Regions from separate parts of the Gracilibacillus xinjiangensis genome, predicted to be linked through region 1. Evidence: predicted binding sites of a transcription regulator. Region 1 holds the regulator's gene; each other region holds the start of a gene.
What was found. Region 1 encodes LexA, which represses DNA repair genes until DNA is damaged. Its sites were predicted from a motif close to CGAACATATGTTCG; they were not measured.

Region 1 (4,208 bases):
ATCATCTTTATTGTATTTTGCTGATAAATGTTTCTCAGCCATTGCCATACCGACACTCATTGCAATCCCTTGGCCTAATGGACCAGTAGTCGCTTCCACACCGTCAGTGTGGTGTACTTCTGGGTGACCAGGTGTCTTAGAGCCCCATTGACGGAATTTTTTAAGCTCATCAATCGGAAGGTCATATCCAGCCAGATGTAATAAACTGTACAGTAACATTGAACCATGACCTGCAGATAATACAAATCGGTCACGATTAAACCATTTAGAGTTTTTAGGGTTTTGGTTCATATGCTCTGTCCATAGTGTGTAAGCCATCGGAGCAGCACCCATTGGTAAACCTGGATGACCGGAATTAGCATTTTCAATAGCGTCTATTGACAATGTACGAATTGTATTTATAGACATTTGTTCAATTTGAGTTGACATTTTTATTTCCCCTTTCAAAACAATATATGTACGCACATCTATAATCCTATAACGAAAACGAAGATTAGACAAGTATCTCCTTTAAAAAAAGCTAATTTTTTGTAATTATGTCTCGTTTTTTTATAAAAATCAAAGAAATAGTGTACACTATTTCTTTGATTTAAGTTGCTTTAATTTATCCGGAGTGACATCGTTCCCATTTGGATCAATGACAGTCATTCCTTTCATATGGTTTTTGAATGACTTTCTCACATTTTTTAAATATTCCTGACGTAATGCCTGTTGTTCTTTTTTTTCCTCTGGACTTAGTTCTTCTTTCTTAGCTTTATTTGCCAATTCATTAATTCTTGCAATTTTATCATTAGAAAGCATTATTTTACTCCTTTATCTCAAAATAATAGAAAAGAGTATACATATTATTTGTACACTCTCTTCATTGTAAATCACTCATTTTATTTTTATCAAGCAATTCGTGTTCTTGGTATCGACGATGAACTGTTGCCTTTGAGACATTGTAACCCATTCCTTGCAGTATAGAAGTAATTTCTGCAAAGGTCAGGTTGTTCCCCCTTAGTCGTACCACTTCCTCAATGGGAAATTCCTTCCGTTCTCTACCTTGCGCTAAATGTTGGTTGGAAAGGTTATTGGCAGGATTGTATCCATTATTTATCGCTTTCCTCATTCCCCGCTTAATTTTCGCATTATGTAATTTACGCTGATATTCTTCTACAATCGATACTATTTGCAATACCATTGAATCACCTTCAGAGAGTTCTAATTTCCCGCTGTGTGCAATAGTTAATATAGTAATATTCATCTTTGCTAGCTGATGGAGCAATGCAATTTTAGCATTCCCTCTTCCTAATCTAGTTTCATCTTGTATTAGTAAAATATTCGCTTTTTTTTGTTGAAAAAGTTCTAAAAGATCAAACACACCTTCTCTTTCAATCTCGTAGCCACTTTGCTTTTCCTTAATTATTTTCACAATATTATAACCTTTTTCTTTAGCAAACCGGCTAAGTTCTTCTGCCTGTCTATGTATTGAACTCTCCTGTGTCTCTTTATCCGTACTAACACGGCAATAAATGATTGCATTCAAAATTTTAACGACTCCTTGATCTCTTTGTTTATACATTCCAAATAAATGAACTATATAAAAAGATAATCCCCACAACAAAAGAAATCAAATAGAATAAATCAACTTTAGAAATTTTCTTTATCATTTTTATCCCTCCAGAGAACCTTTGTTCGTATTTCCATTATATACGAACAAAGGTTCTTGTCAAGTATTTTCGAACGAATGTTTGTGATTATTCCGAACGTATGTTATAATATTCCTAACAAATCATACGTTAAAGGAGTATTGATTATGACTAATCTATCAAAAAGACAGGAACAGATCCTTGCATATATTAAAGAACAAGTAGATTTAAAAGGATATCCGCCGTCTGTGCGTGAAATTGGGCAAGCAGTAGGTCTTGCTTCCAGTTCTACTGTGCATGGTCATTTAGCGAGATTGGAAAAAAAGGGGTACATAAGAAGAGACCCTACCAAACCCAGGGCAATTGAAGTATTATCACAGGAAAATGATAATGAAATTCCAAAAACGGAAGCTGCTTTTGCTCCTGTAATCGGTAAAGTTACAGCAGGTTTACCTATTACAGCAGTAGAGAACATTGAAGAATATATTCCGATTCCCAGCACTGATGTACATAGCGGCGATCAAATATTTGTTCTGATAATTGAAGGAAATAGTATGATTGAGGCAGGGATTCTTGATGGAGATAAGGTAATTGTTAAACAACAAAATACAGCAGTAAATGGGGATATTGTTGTAGCAATGACGGAAGATAGTGAAGCAACTGTCAAACGTTTCTTTAAAGAAAAGGACCATATCCGTTTGCAGCCCGAAAATGCGACAATGGAGCCGCTTCTTTATGATAATGTCAGTATTCTAGGGAAAGTAGTAGGTTTATATAGACATCTATAGAGTAATAGGGAAAATTCTACATAGGAATATGTAGAATTTTTTACTTAGCATCAGATTAAGCAGAACATCCATTATTGTATTCTGCCTGTCTTGAATTATTGAAATATATTCAGTTTCATGACTAACTGTCTTTGAGTCTCCTTTATAACGGTTAACTTTCCACCATAAGAATTTGGTATTAGGAACATATAAACCCTTTCACTTATAGAGAAAGGGTTTCAAAGCTCAGATATTTCGTTTCTTATTTTATATCTTATGACTGGTACTTATACCGACACAGCTTTTACAATTAACTTCTTGGCAAATTCCCGCAACAGTTCCTCTATCAAATTTCACCAACATCTGTCTCTATTGTATCTAAAATATTTGAATCCTCTGCATCCGGATCAAACGTATGACTTGTGCTTACTCCATTACTATTCATAGTAAAAAAACCAGTATTAAAGCTTCCAGATCCAGTAACTACCTTACTTGTAGAAGTAGGAGATGCATGTATCGCTTGTTTTACTATTAACCCTTCATTACTATTAATTGTGACAGGACCAAAGAAAAAACATGACATTTTTCGAGAACCTCCTTTTTTTATTAACCTTTTAAATATTTTCAGCTATATTTGCATCATTTATATCTGGATCAATTGAAGAAGATCTATTTATATTAGTATTTGTTTTAATCCAATACCCTGTGTTGAAACTGCCAGCACCGGCAACAGTTTTACTTATAAATGTTGGACAAGTATTTAAAGTATTACTGACTATAATACCCTCGTTGCTATTAATCGTTACTGGACCTAATATAATAGTCAAATTATACCCTCCCTTCATTGAAAACTTAGAATGGCAATATATAACTATTCCAGTTTTCATTATAAGTATAATTTATGACTAGAACACTACTGTTGAAATGGATAATGAACTAGTAATAAATAGAATAATTAATAATCCTATTTTGATGATTTATTGACTATCATTTTTTCTCCTTTAAATACAGTGAAAGTCAAGCTTATTGCTAAAACATCCTTAGGAATATGACATAAGCCGACGCATTTCATTCAACTTTTCATATAATGATACTATCTAAGTTGAGGAGGTGTTATATAATGGGCGCGAGTGGAGGTTACGGTTCTGGCTTTGCTTTAATTGTTGTCCTATTCATTCTGTTAATAATAGTTGGTAGTTCCTACGTTGGTGGTTACAGCTATTAAAGCAAAATTGAAAGTATTTGGTGGCAAGAAATTCACATGTATCTTTATGTAGTAAAACGATCAAAATTAAAAATATCAGGCACTTCTGATGTCAAATACTGGCCTTTTTAACGAATGTCATATCAAATTGTTCTGGTTGGTACCCCTATACAAGTAAACTCTGCCACAATAGTGTCAGGGTTATGCATAAATACTATGGCTCTCCTTCTCATGAATTACTAGAATACTGAACTATCAGCAGTAAAATATTCCACTGATTTTTCGAAAAGACTTTTACGTTTTTAAAAACTGTTAAAGTCTCGAGAGCTTTTGCACGAGTATAGTGTGTACCAACTTATTCTGCAGGTATCAGTTTAGCTTTCGCCACGTTAAAAAGGTCAATTGCAGTTGATAATATAGTGCCTTCATTAATAATGTATTCTAACAGGGAAAGACCAGTTAGAATGATAATCATTTCATCATTCACTAAATAGTTCACTCCGTCTACTTCAAAACCTTCCCCATCATAATAGCTTAAAAACTCCTCTAACGTTTGTAATCGATGTTGACTGATGTCAACTGAACTTGATTGACTATTGGGTCAGA
Region 2 (4,208 bases), 420 kb from region 1:
AAGTGATTCTACGTAACGTCTTTGCCCCTCAGCATAGATTGTGTCAAAAGCTAGGGAAGATTTCCCCGAGCCGGACAATCCTGTTAGAACAACTAATTTATCTTTTGGAATATCAATCGAAATGTTTTTTAAATTATGTGCACGTGCTCCTTTAATCGAAATGGTTTTCTTTGCCATTACTGATCACCCTTCTACTTTCAGTTCTAAAACTAAATCACGAAGCTCTGCAGCACGCTCGAAATTTAATTCCTTTGCTGCCTGCTTCATTTCCTGCTCCATTTTTTCGATTAGCTTGTCTTTCTCTTTCTTTGACATGTCTTTTAATTTTGGAGTCTCTTCTCCATACGTTGCTTCTGTTTCTGCAGCCATTGTTGCTCTGATAACATCTCTGACTTCTTTTTTAATCGTCTTAGGTGTAATGCCATGTTCCTTGTTATACGCTTCTTGTTTCTCTCGACGGCGATACGTTTCATCAATAGCCTTACGCATCGAATCAGTTACCCTGTCGGCATACATAATTACTTTCCCATTTTCATTTCGGGCTGCACGTCCCATTGTTTGGATTAAGGAACGCTCAGAGCGTAAGAAGCCTTCTTTATCAGCATCTAATATAGTAACCAGAGAAACTTCCGGAATGTCTAAACCTTCCCTTAATAAATTGATACCAACAAGAACATCATACTTCCCTATCCTTAAATCCCGAATAATTTCAATTCGCTCCAGTGTTTTTATTTCAGAATGAAGGTAGGCAACTTTTATTCCAATCTCTTTTAAATAATCTGTAAGGTCCTCCGACATTTTTTTCGTTAATGTTGTAACAAGTACACGTTCATTTTTAGTAACACGTTCATTAATCTCACCAATCAAATCATCTATTTGGCCTTCAATTGGTCTGACTTCGACTTCAGGGTCTAATAAACCTGTTGGACGAATAATTTGCTCTGTCATTTTCGGTGTATGTTCGAGTTCATAAGGGCCTGGTGTTGCTGAAACAAATATTAATTGGTTTGCCTTTTTATCGAATTCATCGAAAGTTAATGGCCGGTTATCCATTGCTGAAGGCAAGCGGAAACCATGATCCACTAGAACTTGTTTCCGTGCCTGGTCTCCATTATACATACCACGAATTTGGGGTAATGTAACATGTGACTCATCAATTACGATTAAAGAGTCCTCGGGAAAGTAATCTAATAAGGTATATGGAGTGGACCCCGCTTCCCTTAATGATAGGTGTCTGGAATAATTCTCAATTCCTGAACAAAAGCCCATTTCAGCCATCATTTCCAAATCGTAATTTGTCCGTTGTTCTATTCTTTGTGCTTCCAGCAGTTTATCTTCTTCCCGGAACTTTGCTAACTGTTCTTTTAATTCTGTCTTTATGTTTTCCATTGCGATTTTTAATTTTTCCTCACCTGTCACGAAGTGGGAAGCAGGAAAGATAGCAATGTGTTCTCTATCCCCAAGTATCTCACCTGTTAATGCGTCAACTTCACGAATTCGATCAATTTCATCGCCAAAGAATTCGACACGAACACAATGTTCTTCCTTTGATGCTGGAATGATTTCAACAGAATCGCCACGAACGCGAAAGGTACCCCGTTGAAAATCTATGTCGTTTCTGGCATATTGAATGTTCACCAATTCGCGCAAAAGATCATCTCGTTCTTTTTCCATTCCAACACGCAATGAAAGCACTTGGCTTCTGTACTCTTCCGGTGAACCTAAACCATATATACAAGAAACACTCGCAACAATCAAAACATCATTTCGTTCAAATAATGCCGAAGTAGCTGAGTGCCTTAATTTATCTATCTCATCATTAATACTCGCATCTTTTTCGATAAAGGTATCTGTTGATGGAACATATGCTTCTGGCTGGTAATAATCATAATAACTGACAAAATATTCGACCGCATTGTTTGGGAAGAATTCCTTAAATTCACTATACAATTGACCTGCTAATGTTTTGTTATGGGCAATAACTAATGTAGGACGATTAATTTCTTTAACAACATTGGATATCGTAAATGTTTTTCCAGTACCTGTTGCACCCAGTAATGTTTGGCAACGCTGGTTATTATTTACCCCCTCCACTAATTCTTTAATTGCTTTTGGTTGGTCACCTTGCGGCTGATATGGTGCCTCCAACGAAAAAGTATTCTGTTCCATCTTTTTACCTCCGTTTCTCAATGTAACTATTATACATGAAGTCGCTATAAAAAGCGAACAAATATTCGTTTAATTTAGTATCATACAATATCATTATAACCAAACGCTGGTGGGTGATAAAAGAGATATGAATTTTCGAGGTTATATAAGTGGATAATGCATGCTAATAATAAGGCTTTCTCCCCTTATCTTTCTACTTACAGCTTTTTAAAAAAATCACTTATCAAAAAAGCACAGCTAATTGCTGTGCTTTTTCATCATGTTGACTGGTCATACTGATTTACTTCAAATAAATCAATTAACTCAATATCTGCATGTTTATCAACAAACCATCTTAATGCGAAATCATTTTTAAATAAAACAAGGAATTCATCATCACGATCTTTCACTAATAGATTTCTTTCATCAAATAATTTGGTATCTACTTGCTCCTTTTTCAACCAGCGAGGAATACGATCACCGATTGACTCTAACATTACTTCCACATTATACTCATTCTTCATCCGGTGCTGAAAAACTTCATACTGCAACTGTCCGACTGCCCCAATAATATAAGAATCAGTTGGATAACCGCGGAATAATTGTATAGCACCTTCCTGGACAAGCTGTTCAATCCCTTTCCGGAATTGTTTGGCTTTCATTACATTCTTTGCTGATACTCGTTGAAATAATTCTGGTGGGAATGATGGCAATTCATCATATTCAAAAACGTTCTTTCCATCAAGTAACGTGTCACCAATTCGATAAGAGCCTGGATCATAAATTCCAATAATATCGCCCGGATATGCTTCTTCAACCGTATCACGTGATGAGGCAACAAATTGCTGTGTCTGTCCTAACCGGATTGTTTTTCCTGTTCTGGCTAACTGGACATTCATTCCTCGTTCGAAACGACCTGAACACACTCTTAAAAACGCCACACGGTCACGGTGCTGCGGATTCATGTTTGCCTGAATTTTAAAAATAAAGCCAGAGAAATCCGGGTAATCAGGATGGATCACTTCATCCTTTGTCCTTCTGGGACCAGGTGCTGGTGCCATTTTCACAAATGTATTAAAAAATACTTCAATACCGAATGGTGCAAGTGCACTACCGAAGAAAACAGGTGTCTGTTCCCCTGCAAGTACTCTTTCTAAGGAGAATTGATCTCCCGCTTCATTTAATAATTCTAACTCTTCCACTGTTTCCTGATATGTTGGATTCTCAGCAATTGCTTTATTTTCAGGCAAGTCCATGTCTTTTAAATCAATATATGTTTCTTCTTCATTTCCATTAAACTGAATAAATTGATTATGGTATCTGTCTAATATGCCTAAAAAGCGTTTTCCCATGCCGACAGGCCAATTCATTGGATATGTTTCGATATTTAAAACTTCCTCTATTTGATCCATTAAGTCTAATGGATCTCGGCTTTCACGGTCTAATTTATTTATAAAAGTAAAAATCGGAATTCCGCGCATTTTACAAACTTTGAATAATTTGATTGTCTGTGCCTCAATCCCTTTCGTTGCATCAATAATCATTACAACACTGTCGACAGCAGTTAATGTACGATACGTATCTTCACTGAAATCCTCGTGCCCTGGTGTATCGAGAATATTGACCTTGAAGCCTTCATATTCAAAATTCATTACACTTGATGTAACAGAGATCCCACGTTGTTTCTCAATTTCCATCCAATCAGATGTAGCGAACTTCCCAGATTTCTTCCCTTTTACTGTTCCAGCTGAACGAATCAAATTCCCTTGTAATAACAGTTTTTCCGTCATCGTTGTTTTCCCCGCATCCGGGTGGGAGATGATCGCGAACGTTTTTCTTTTTTGCACTTCTTCTTGTAAACCCATTCCATTCCCTACTTTCCATAGCAGTCGCTCTTTCTATTGTACACTATTTAGACTTTGCTAAAAATAGCAGTTTCTTTACAAATTGTCAATCTAGATGGAATCACAGCATCTTTCTGTTATAATATAATGATGGTTTGAAAAAAATGAACTATAAAGTTTTTTAGTATGAGTAAACGAAAATCTTCGATCGGACAA
Region 3 (4,208 bases), on a different contig from region 1:
GTTATAAATCGTTTAGCATCCATCATTTCTTCCGGATCTTGTAAAGTAATTTTCTCTAAGCGTTCGGGGAAAATCTCCTCGATTCGCTTAACAAGCGGGGAAGCTGCCTTCATTTTGCCTTCTTCATTACTCAGCGGATAGCTAACCCATAAATAATCTGTAGGTAAAGTAAACGCACTATATACGTAAAAGGCATCATCTAACAGTTGACGTTTACTTCCTTCAGCTAACTGGATACCTTGTGTTAATAATACATTGCGCTCTTCTTCTGAGATCAGGCCATCTCCGCCCTGTTTCATCGGCCATGTTCCTTCATTTACACCAAGTAAAAATGCACATTTAATTCCATGCATTCTCGAACGGTCAATCGAACCGACAACAATATGATCAATACTTGGCGGGACATGGGAAAATTGCAATGTGTCAAAACCAGATTCTAAAATGTTACGAAATGCTTTTAAATCAATCGTTTCTTCCCCAGCTATTTCCGTTATCTCTTCTAACAGTTGAATAATTGCATCCCATACCTGGTCTTGTTCACGTCCTTTTTCAATTCGGCCTTCTTGATCATATTGATCACGGATTTTCTCTAATTGTTGCGGCACCCTGATCTGCTCGAGCCAATTAAACAAAACAATTGCTTTATCTTTTATTGTGCTCGCTTCCCTTAAGTCATTGTCAAGTGGACCAATAATTTCTGCTACTTGGTTACGATACATGTTTATTTTTTTCTGTATCGTTAATTCACGATCCGTTTGAGCCGATTGGTCAAATCCTCGGAATCGTTGAAAAAGCCAGGGCTGATCATTTAACCACCTGTTTCTCCCCCTGATTCCATACTCAAGCACATAGTTTTCTAATTGATCAATTGCTTCCTGGTCCAAACGATATTGTTTATCACCTTCAGGAATAAAGCCTGTCTTTAATAAACGGAATATCGCATCATAACGCCAATCTCCTTCAATTACATCAAGCAATGAACGGACACATTCTATGAGCGGATGATTGAGCATCGTCCTTTTCTCATCAACAAAGACCGGAATGCGATAGTCTTCAAAGACCGTTGTAATCAAATCATGATAGACTTCAGGCTCCCGTATCAATATGGCAATGTCTCTGTAACGGTAATTCTGATCTCGTACTAATTTGACAATTTCTTGTGCAGCACCCTCAACTTCTGCCCGAGGGTGCACTGCTTCCGCTAACTGAACAGGTGCTTTTTGTCCGAAGGGTACAGCAGGCCGATCGTCAAAATGCCTGTCCAAATGGACAAAAGCTGTCTCTTCTTTATTTTTTAGTATCTCCGTTTCGATTGATACATTATGTTTTTGTGCTAATTGTTCCATTTGAACATACGTTTCTTTTGTCACATGATATAAATCCAATGGGTCAATTACGGTATCATTTACTTGATCTATTGTTAATGTTATATTAACTTGTTTCGCCTTTTGCAACATTACTTCTATTACCATTAATTCCTGTGGTGTAAAATGATGAAAACCATCAATGTACACTTCCGTGTCATGTAAAAAGTCACTTTCCATTAATTTTCCAATTAATAATTGCAGTCTATCCTCATTATCCATATAAGCACCAGCTAGTGCTTGGACTAATTGATCATAAATGTAATATAAATCATCTAGTTTATTTGTCAGTGCTTTCTCTGTAATCGTTTGGTGCTGAAAACGATCCATTTCCATGATCTGCTCTGTGAGCATATCTGGTGTGATACAATACCGCTTAAATTCTGTAATCATATCTTCTAACTGTTTAAGGAACCCTTGTTTTTCTATTGCTTTCTGAAATACCTTCCACTCAGAGGTTCGCTGTTCAATGATTTTTCGGAGCATCATTTGTATACCTGTTGATGTAATGAATTTTTTCGTTGCCCCTCCATTTTTTTGCATTACACGCCATGCAAGACGAGAGAAACTGTACACTTGTGCCCGAATCGAACCATTGATTTGCGAATCATTTAACAAGGCATATTCCTGTTGAAATGTCATTTGATCTGGAACTAAATAAATAATCGGGGAACCTTGAGGATTTTTTTGAAGTTTCGCTTTGATTTCCGTTACACATTGTTCACTTTTATTTGCTGTTGAACTGCCAATAATATAGCGTAACAAAAAAACACCTACTCTCTCGGTCTTTTTACTGGTTTTTACTAACCTTTCTCTCCATTATACCAAACTAATGTTCTTTTGTTTAGCAAAAAAAATAGGCAAAGATGAGAAAAGATGAGAAAAGAACAGGTTGATTTTTGTTGTCCAGGAATAATCTCTTCCCCATGGCAGCATCTGCTCATATACTTTCATAAGCTGTCGCAGGCACGGTCTAGCCTCCTTTAAAAGACTTTGGAAACTTCAGACACGTGCTGCTTTTTTCTATTAGCAGACTGTATTTGAATAACTTACTTTAGAATTTTATTCAGATTTCCTCTGGTATACACCGTCGGGAGAGGAGAGGTAACTAAGCATCAGCCTGACATTCTCACAACCGCTTGTAGTAAGCGCTTACCTTTTATTAGCGGATTAATTGAAAATCAATGGCTGACATTGGCCAATACAATACGTCCACTTTTCCTACTACTGTTCCTTGATCAACAAATCCAATATCTCTGCTGTCATAACTTTTTCTGCGATTATCACCTAAAACAAATAACTTACCTTCCGGAACCTCTGACACTTCTGTAATCTCTTCCAAAGTGAAATCATTGGTTAATTTCCCATCAACTACTTCACGATATGGTTGCAGATATTCCTCTGCAACTGGTTCACCATTTATATATAATGTATCATCTTTATAAGCAATATGATCCCCAGGCAAACCAATTACTCGTTTGACATAGTCTTCTTTCTCATTTGCATGAAACACAATAACATCAAAACGATCAATATTTTTTAAATCATAAATCATTTTATTTACCATTAGTAAGTTCCCATCATACAATGTTGGCTCCATTGATTTGCCATTTACTACATAACTGGCAAACAGGTAAGAGCGGAAGAAAAAAGCAAGTAAAAGGGAAAATAGTATGATGCGGATAATGGACCACGTCTTTTTCTTTTTCATGGTATTCCCTCCAGCATTTTATTACTAATCTACCCCCATTCTCCCCTTTTTAATCTCTTTATTTCCATTTTTTCTGTTCGGCCCTTTTTTGCAACCGTTTTTCCATATACTTACCGGCTAACCAAAAAACAACAATCCCTATCCCGACAATAATTGACTTTACTGGATTCTTCGCAAAAGATACGATACTATCTCCAATGTACGAAACGGTGAAGACCATGACAGCCTTCCCTAAAAATACAGCTAAAATAAATTGATACAGATTAACTTTAGATAATGCTGCTACCAGGTTGATAACAGCAGATGGAGAAAAAGGGAAACAAAGTAATAAAAATAATGGACCAAATCCATGACGTTCCAACCAATCCATTACTTTTACTACTTGTTTGCTTTTACGTATCCAGCGAAACAATCGGACATTTTTAAAATGGCGTACAACAAGGAAAACAACAACTGAACCTAAACTTGCCCCGATCCATGAAAGCAAAAATCCTTTAAGCAATCCATAGGCTGCAGCATTTGTCATCACAAATACAACCAATGGCAAAAAAGGTAAAAAAGCTTCCAGAAACGGCAGAAGAAAGCCGGGAATCGGGCCTAAGCTTTCATAACTTTTTAATAAGAAGTTAACAAGCTGATCATAATCGTTTGCCTCAATTAATTTCTTTATTTGATCAATATCTATATCTCCAATATTCCTTATATTATATGTGAACATCCTTATTAAGAACCCCTTTTTTTCTAATTAAGTGAGACTTTCTCAGTGAAGCTTTTTCATCCCCCGCAAGGCCTGACGAAACTTTCAGAAAGCGAACACCATGATAGAAGGCAATCTGTTTTTGTTCATCTCTTCTATTTATTTTAATACTTCTTGCCTTTTTTTACTAATAAAAAAATGTTTGTTGCATTTTTGTTCATAACTGCATATAATAGAACACACGTTCCTAAAAAGGAGAGATAACGATGCGATACTTAGAAGAGCATGAATGGAAATTAGCTTCCCGTTTTTTGTTTATGTCTATGGCATTACGCGTGATTAAACATGACTTAACACAACTTCAACAAAATACTCCATTTAAAATCAATGAACCATATATTGCCCTATTAAAACAAATAGAAAAAAAAGCAACAAA
Region 4 (4,208 bases), on a different contig from region 1:
CGTATCGTTTGATTACATTACCTTCTCCGTCAATAAGAAACTTTGTGAAATTCCACTTTACTTGGTCTGAGATAATTCCAGGTGCAGCTTTTGTCAGATGTTTAAATAACGGGTGGGTATCTTTACCACGTACACTTGTTTTTGCGAACATTGGGAAACTTACCCCATAATTTATTCGGCAAAATTCTTCAGCTTCTTCACTTGAACCAGGTTCCTGGTTCATAAACTGATTGCTTGGAAAACCTAGAATTTCTAAACCATCCTCTTTATATTTTTCGTATAATGCTTGAAGGCCGTCAAATTGCGGAGTGAACCCACATTTACTGGCAGTATTAACGACAATTATTGCTTTTCCTTTGTAAACACCTAATTTCTTTTCATCTCCGTTAACTGTTTCCACAGTTATATCAAATATAGACATGGAACTCCTCCTTTTATTGAAAATGGTAGCATAAATTGATATTAAATAGATGTATTTTGCTCTATTTCAAAAAAAGCATGTCATAAGAAAGAGCTAACTTTCTATGACATGCTTTTTGAATTATGCTTGTGCAGCACCGTCTTCTTCTGCAATACGGTCAAGACGTGCTTGGATTTCTTCTTCCGTTAATTCATGTTCATTTATATATAAGCTGCGAGGGTGAACACGACATTCATGTGAGCATCCACGCATATATTTATGTTCATTTTCTTCAGAACATAACATTTGTCTGTTACATTCTGGATTTGCACAATTTACATAACGTTCGCAAGGCTGCCCATCGAAATAGTCTTTTCCGACAACAACATGCTCTTTCTTGTTAACAGGAACAGAAATACGTTCATCAAAAACATATAATTGTCCGTCCCATAATTCGCCTTGTACTTCTGGATCTTGTCCATAAGTGACGATACCGCCATGGAGCTGCCCAACATCGTCAAATCCTTTTTCTTTCATCCATCCGCCGAATTTCTCACAACGAATTCCGCCAGTACAATACATTAATACTTTCTTGCCTTCTAGTTTTTCCCGATTATTTTCAATCCACTCAGGCAATTCGCGGAAATTATCGATATCTGGATTAATTGCACCACGGAAATGGCCTAGTTCATATTCGTAGTCATTTCTGGTATCTAAAATAACAGTGTTTTCATCTTGCATTGCTTCGTAAAATTCTTTAGGGGTTAAGAAGTCCGCATTTTTCTTGCGCGGATCTACATTTTCTTCTCCTAATCGAAGTGTCACAAGCTCTGGACGATGGCGGCAATGCATCTTTTTGAATGCATGTCCATCTGCTTCATCGATTTTGAACACCATATCATTAAATCTCGGATCATTATGCATTGTTTCCATATACTTGTTTGTTTGTTCGACTGTTCCCGAAACAGTGCCATTAATACCTTCTTCTGCTACAAGAATACGCCCTTTTAAGCCTAAGTCTCTGCAGAAGTTTAAGTGTTCTTGCGCATATGTTTCAGGGTCTTCGATTGTGACAAACTTATAATACAATAATACTTGGTACTTTTCTTTGGTTTCCATTTTTCTACCACCTATCAATTCATATTTGCAAGATATAAATGTTTTAGGTTGGTTTTATTCTTTTATAATCTTGCAAGAACATATTTTATCACGTTTCTTAGCAGTTCTCAATCTAATTTGCACTTCCGTTTGTTAGAAAATGCTAACATATTGTCATTTTATATAAATAACCGAAAGATTTCGAGGAAGTTGTCGGGGTGTCAGGAAATTGAAGTCTAAGAAGGGCATAAGTAGTTTAGGCAGTAAGAAATGAATGATTTTCATTCGCGCCATGGTAATGAGAGGAGGTTTCAATGCCATTAGCCATGCATAACAATCGCGCCATGGAATTGAGAGGAGGTATCAATGCCACTAGCCATGCATAACAATCGCGCCATGGTAATGAGAGGAGGTATCAATGCCACTAGCCATGCTTAACTTTTGAGCCATGGCATTGAGAGGAGGTATCAATGCCATTAGCCATGCATAACAATCGCGCCATGGCATTGAGAGGCCGTTTCAATGCCATTAGCCATGCATAACAATCGCGCCATGGAATTGAGAGGAGGTTTCAATGCCATTAGCCATGCTTAGCATTCGCGCCATGGTATTGAGAGGCGCTTTAAATGGTCAGTGAAAAGAGAAGACCTCTATTAAGTCAAAAAAATAAGAAGGTATGATTATGTTGGATAGAGGATAAATTTACATGTATACAAACTTATGTTCCGTGGTATAATTAGAACAAACGTTCTTATGAGGAGTGTATAACATGGATTATTCAATGTATCCCAGGCATAATGTACTTTGTATTGATATGCGATCTTTCTATGCAAGCGTCGAATGTGTAGATAGAGGAATGGATCCAATCAAAACAATGCTTGCAGTTGTTGGAGATCCGAATCGATCAGGCAGTATCGTATTAGCCGCATCACCAGCATTGAAGAAAACCTATCGTGTTAGTAATGTGAGTCGTTTTTTTGAATTGCCGGATGACCCTGGAATTATTATTGCTCCAGCAAGAATGGAAAGGTATTTAAATGTAAGTTTAGCGATCACTAAAATGATTACAACAATCGTGCCAAAAGAAGCGATTCATGTTTATTCGGTTGATGAATTATGGGTTACATTAGATGGTACAGAAAAATTATATGGCTCTGCGACCGATGCTGCTGAATTGATCCAGCAAAGAATATTGGACCAATTTGGCATCCCGTCAGCTATAGGAATAGGTGAAAATAAATTTTTGGCAAAAGTAGTCATGGATATTCATGCGAAAAAGGCAGCAAACGGAATAGCAGAATGTCGTTATGAAGATATAGAAAGATTGCTGTGGCCAGTTGAAATAGGGAAAATTTGGGGAATAGGGAGCCGATTGAGAAAGCATCTAAATCGAATGGGGATATTTTCGTTAGGTCAGCTTGCTAATCATCCATTAGAACAACTAAAGAAGCGGTTTGGTGTGATTGGTGAGCAGCTATATTGGCATGCGTGGGGAATTGACTTAAGTCCCGTAGAGGGTGATTTTACAAAATCAGAACAAAAAGGCTACGGACATGGGATAACATTGTTAAGAAACTACAAAGGGTCGGAAATTCCAACAGTATTATTAGAATTATGTGAAGAAGCTTGCAGACGAGCGCGAAAAGATCAAATGTATGGCCGGACGATACATTTATCGATCGGTTATTCTCAAGAAACAGGTGGGGGATTTAGTCGCTCAATGTCGATTGATGCACCGACGAATATAACAATGTCCATGCATCAGGTTTGTATGCAATTATTTCATACCTTTTATGATGGACAAAGTGAGATAAGGCGAGCATCTGTCGCTTTAACGAATTTAAGCAGAGATGTTGGCATCCAATTGTCATTATTTGAAGACCAACGAAAAAATAATATTGGTTATGTGATGGACGCAATTCGTGAGAAATATGGACCAACAGCAATCTTAAGAGCAAGCAGTTATACAGAACAAGGAATTACTTTAGAACGAAGTAAAAAGATAGGTGGACATTATGCATAGTGATAGAGGGAGTATTAAGTGGGCGTCCCTTATGTTACCGGAACATGTGAAAATATTAAGAGACATGTGGCAAGAAGACGAAGTAGAAGCAAAGAAAAATATCGATGAACAGCAATTGGAGGAAAATGCACAAATCCTCGTAGAGGCTTTTGTTTTAAATAAAAGGGTGAAAATCAAATACTACAATGAGAGTTACTATAAAACCGATCATTGTGCCATTGTTCGGATTGATCGTTATAATCAGTCAATCAGAGTGGAGAATATGGAATCAGAGCGTATCACCATACCATTGGAAAATATTTTGACAGTGGAAGGTTAGTGAGAGCACCTATCCTGATGATAGGTGCGCCCATATCACTCTTGCTCAAACCATTTAATAAGTGCTTGTGTACCACTATCTTCTTCACCGTTTTCCGCTAATTCTTCATACAACTTTAACGACAAGTCCAAACCAGGTGTGTTTAATCCCATGTTCTTAGCAGATTGAAGAGCAATTTTCATGTCTTTTATAAAATGTTTTACATAAAACCCTGGAGCATAGTCTTGCTTAATCATCCGTGGAGCTAAATTACTTAATGACCAGCTTCCCGCAGCACCGGAGGTAATACTTTTAAGTACACGCACAGGGTCTAATCCTGCTTTTTTTGCATAAGTTATTGCTTCTGAAACTCCGATCATATTGGAGGC

Region 2: uvrB (excinuclease ABC subunit UvrB) is a predicted target of LexA. The motif match lies at 2,224-2,237, and genes of this name have one in related genera.
Region 3: addB (helicase-exonuclease AddAB subunit AddB) is a predicted target of LexA. The motif match lies at 2,190-2,203, and genes of this name have one in related genera.
Region 4: ACFOY7_RS03160 (Y-family DNA polymerase) is a predicted target of LexA. The motif match lies at 2,212-2,225, and genes of this name have one in related genera.

What each region holds. Positions count from the first base shown of each region.
Region 1 covers NZ_JBHSDT010000008.1:855,899-860,106, forward strand. Annotated here, with positions in the region: gene tkt (transketolase) at 1-429, opposite strand, end outside; gene ACFOY7_RS15590 (DUF896 domain-containing protein) at 577-801, opposite strand; gene ACFOY7_RS15595 (YneB family resolvase-like protein) at 863-1,528, opposite strand; gene lexA (transcriptional repressor LexA) at 1,799-2,419, shown strand; gene ACFOY7_RS15605 (spore germination protein) at 2,745-2,981, opposite strand; gene ACFOY7_RS15610 (spore germination protein) at 3,013-3,225, opposite strand; gene ACFOY7_RS15615 (YjcZ family sporulation protein) at 3,519-3,623, shown strand; gene ACFOY7_RS15620 (hypothetical protein) at 3,958-4,101, opposite strand; gene ACFOY7_RS15625 (hypothetical protein) at 4,149-4,208, opposite strand, start outside.
Region 2 covers NZ_JBHSDT010000008.1:1,274,657-1,278,864, forward strand. Annotated here, with positions in the region: gene uvrA (excinuclease ABC subunit UvrA) at 1-177, opposite strand, end outside; gene uvrB (excinuclease ABC subunit UvrB) at 184-2,169, opposite strand; gene ACFOY7_RS17805 (peptide chain release factor 3) at 2,427-4,013, opposite strand.
Region 3 covers NZ_JBHSDT010000004.1:1,023,709-1,027,916, reverse strand. Annotated here, with positions in the region: gene addB (helicase-exonuclease AddAB subunit AddB) at 1-2,129, opposite strand, end outside; gene lepB (signal peptidase I) at 2,527-3,075, opposite strand; gene ACFOY7_RS08955 (TVP38/TMEM64 family protein) at 3,134-3,793, opposite strand; gene ACFOY7_RS08950 (YhjD family protein) at 4,039-4,208, shown strand, end outside.
Region 4 covers NZ_JBHSDT010000003.1:34,329-38,536, reverse strand. Annotated here, with positions in the region: gene ACFOY7_RS03170 (glutathione peroxidase) at 1-421, opposite strand, end outside; gene trhO (oxygen-dependent tRNA uridine(34) hydroxylase TrhO) at 542-1,519, opposite strand; gene ACFOY7_RS03160 (Y-family DNA polymerase) at 2,268-3,521, shown strand; gene ACFOY7_RS03155 (YolD-like family protein) at 3,514-3,840, shown strand; gene ACFOY7_RS03150 (NAD(P)-dependent oxidoreductase) at 3,876-4,208, opposite strand, start outside.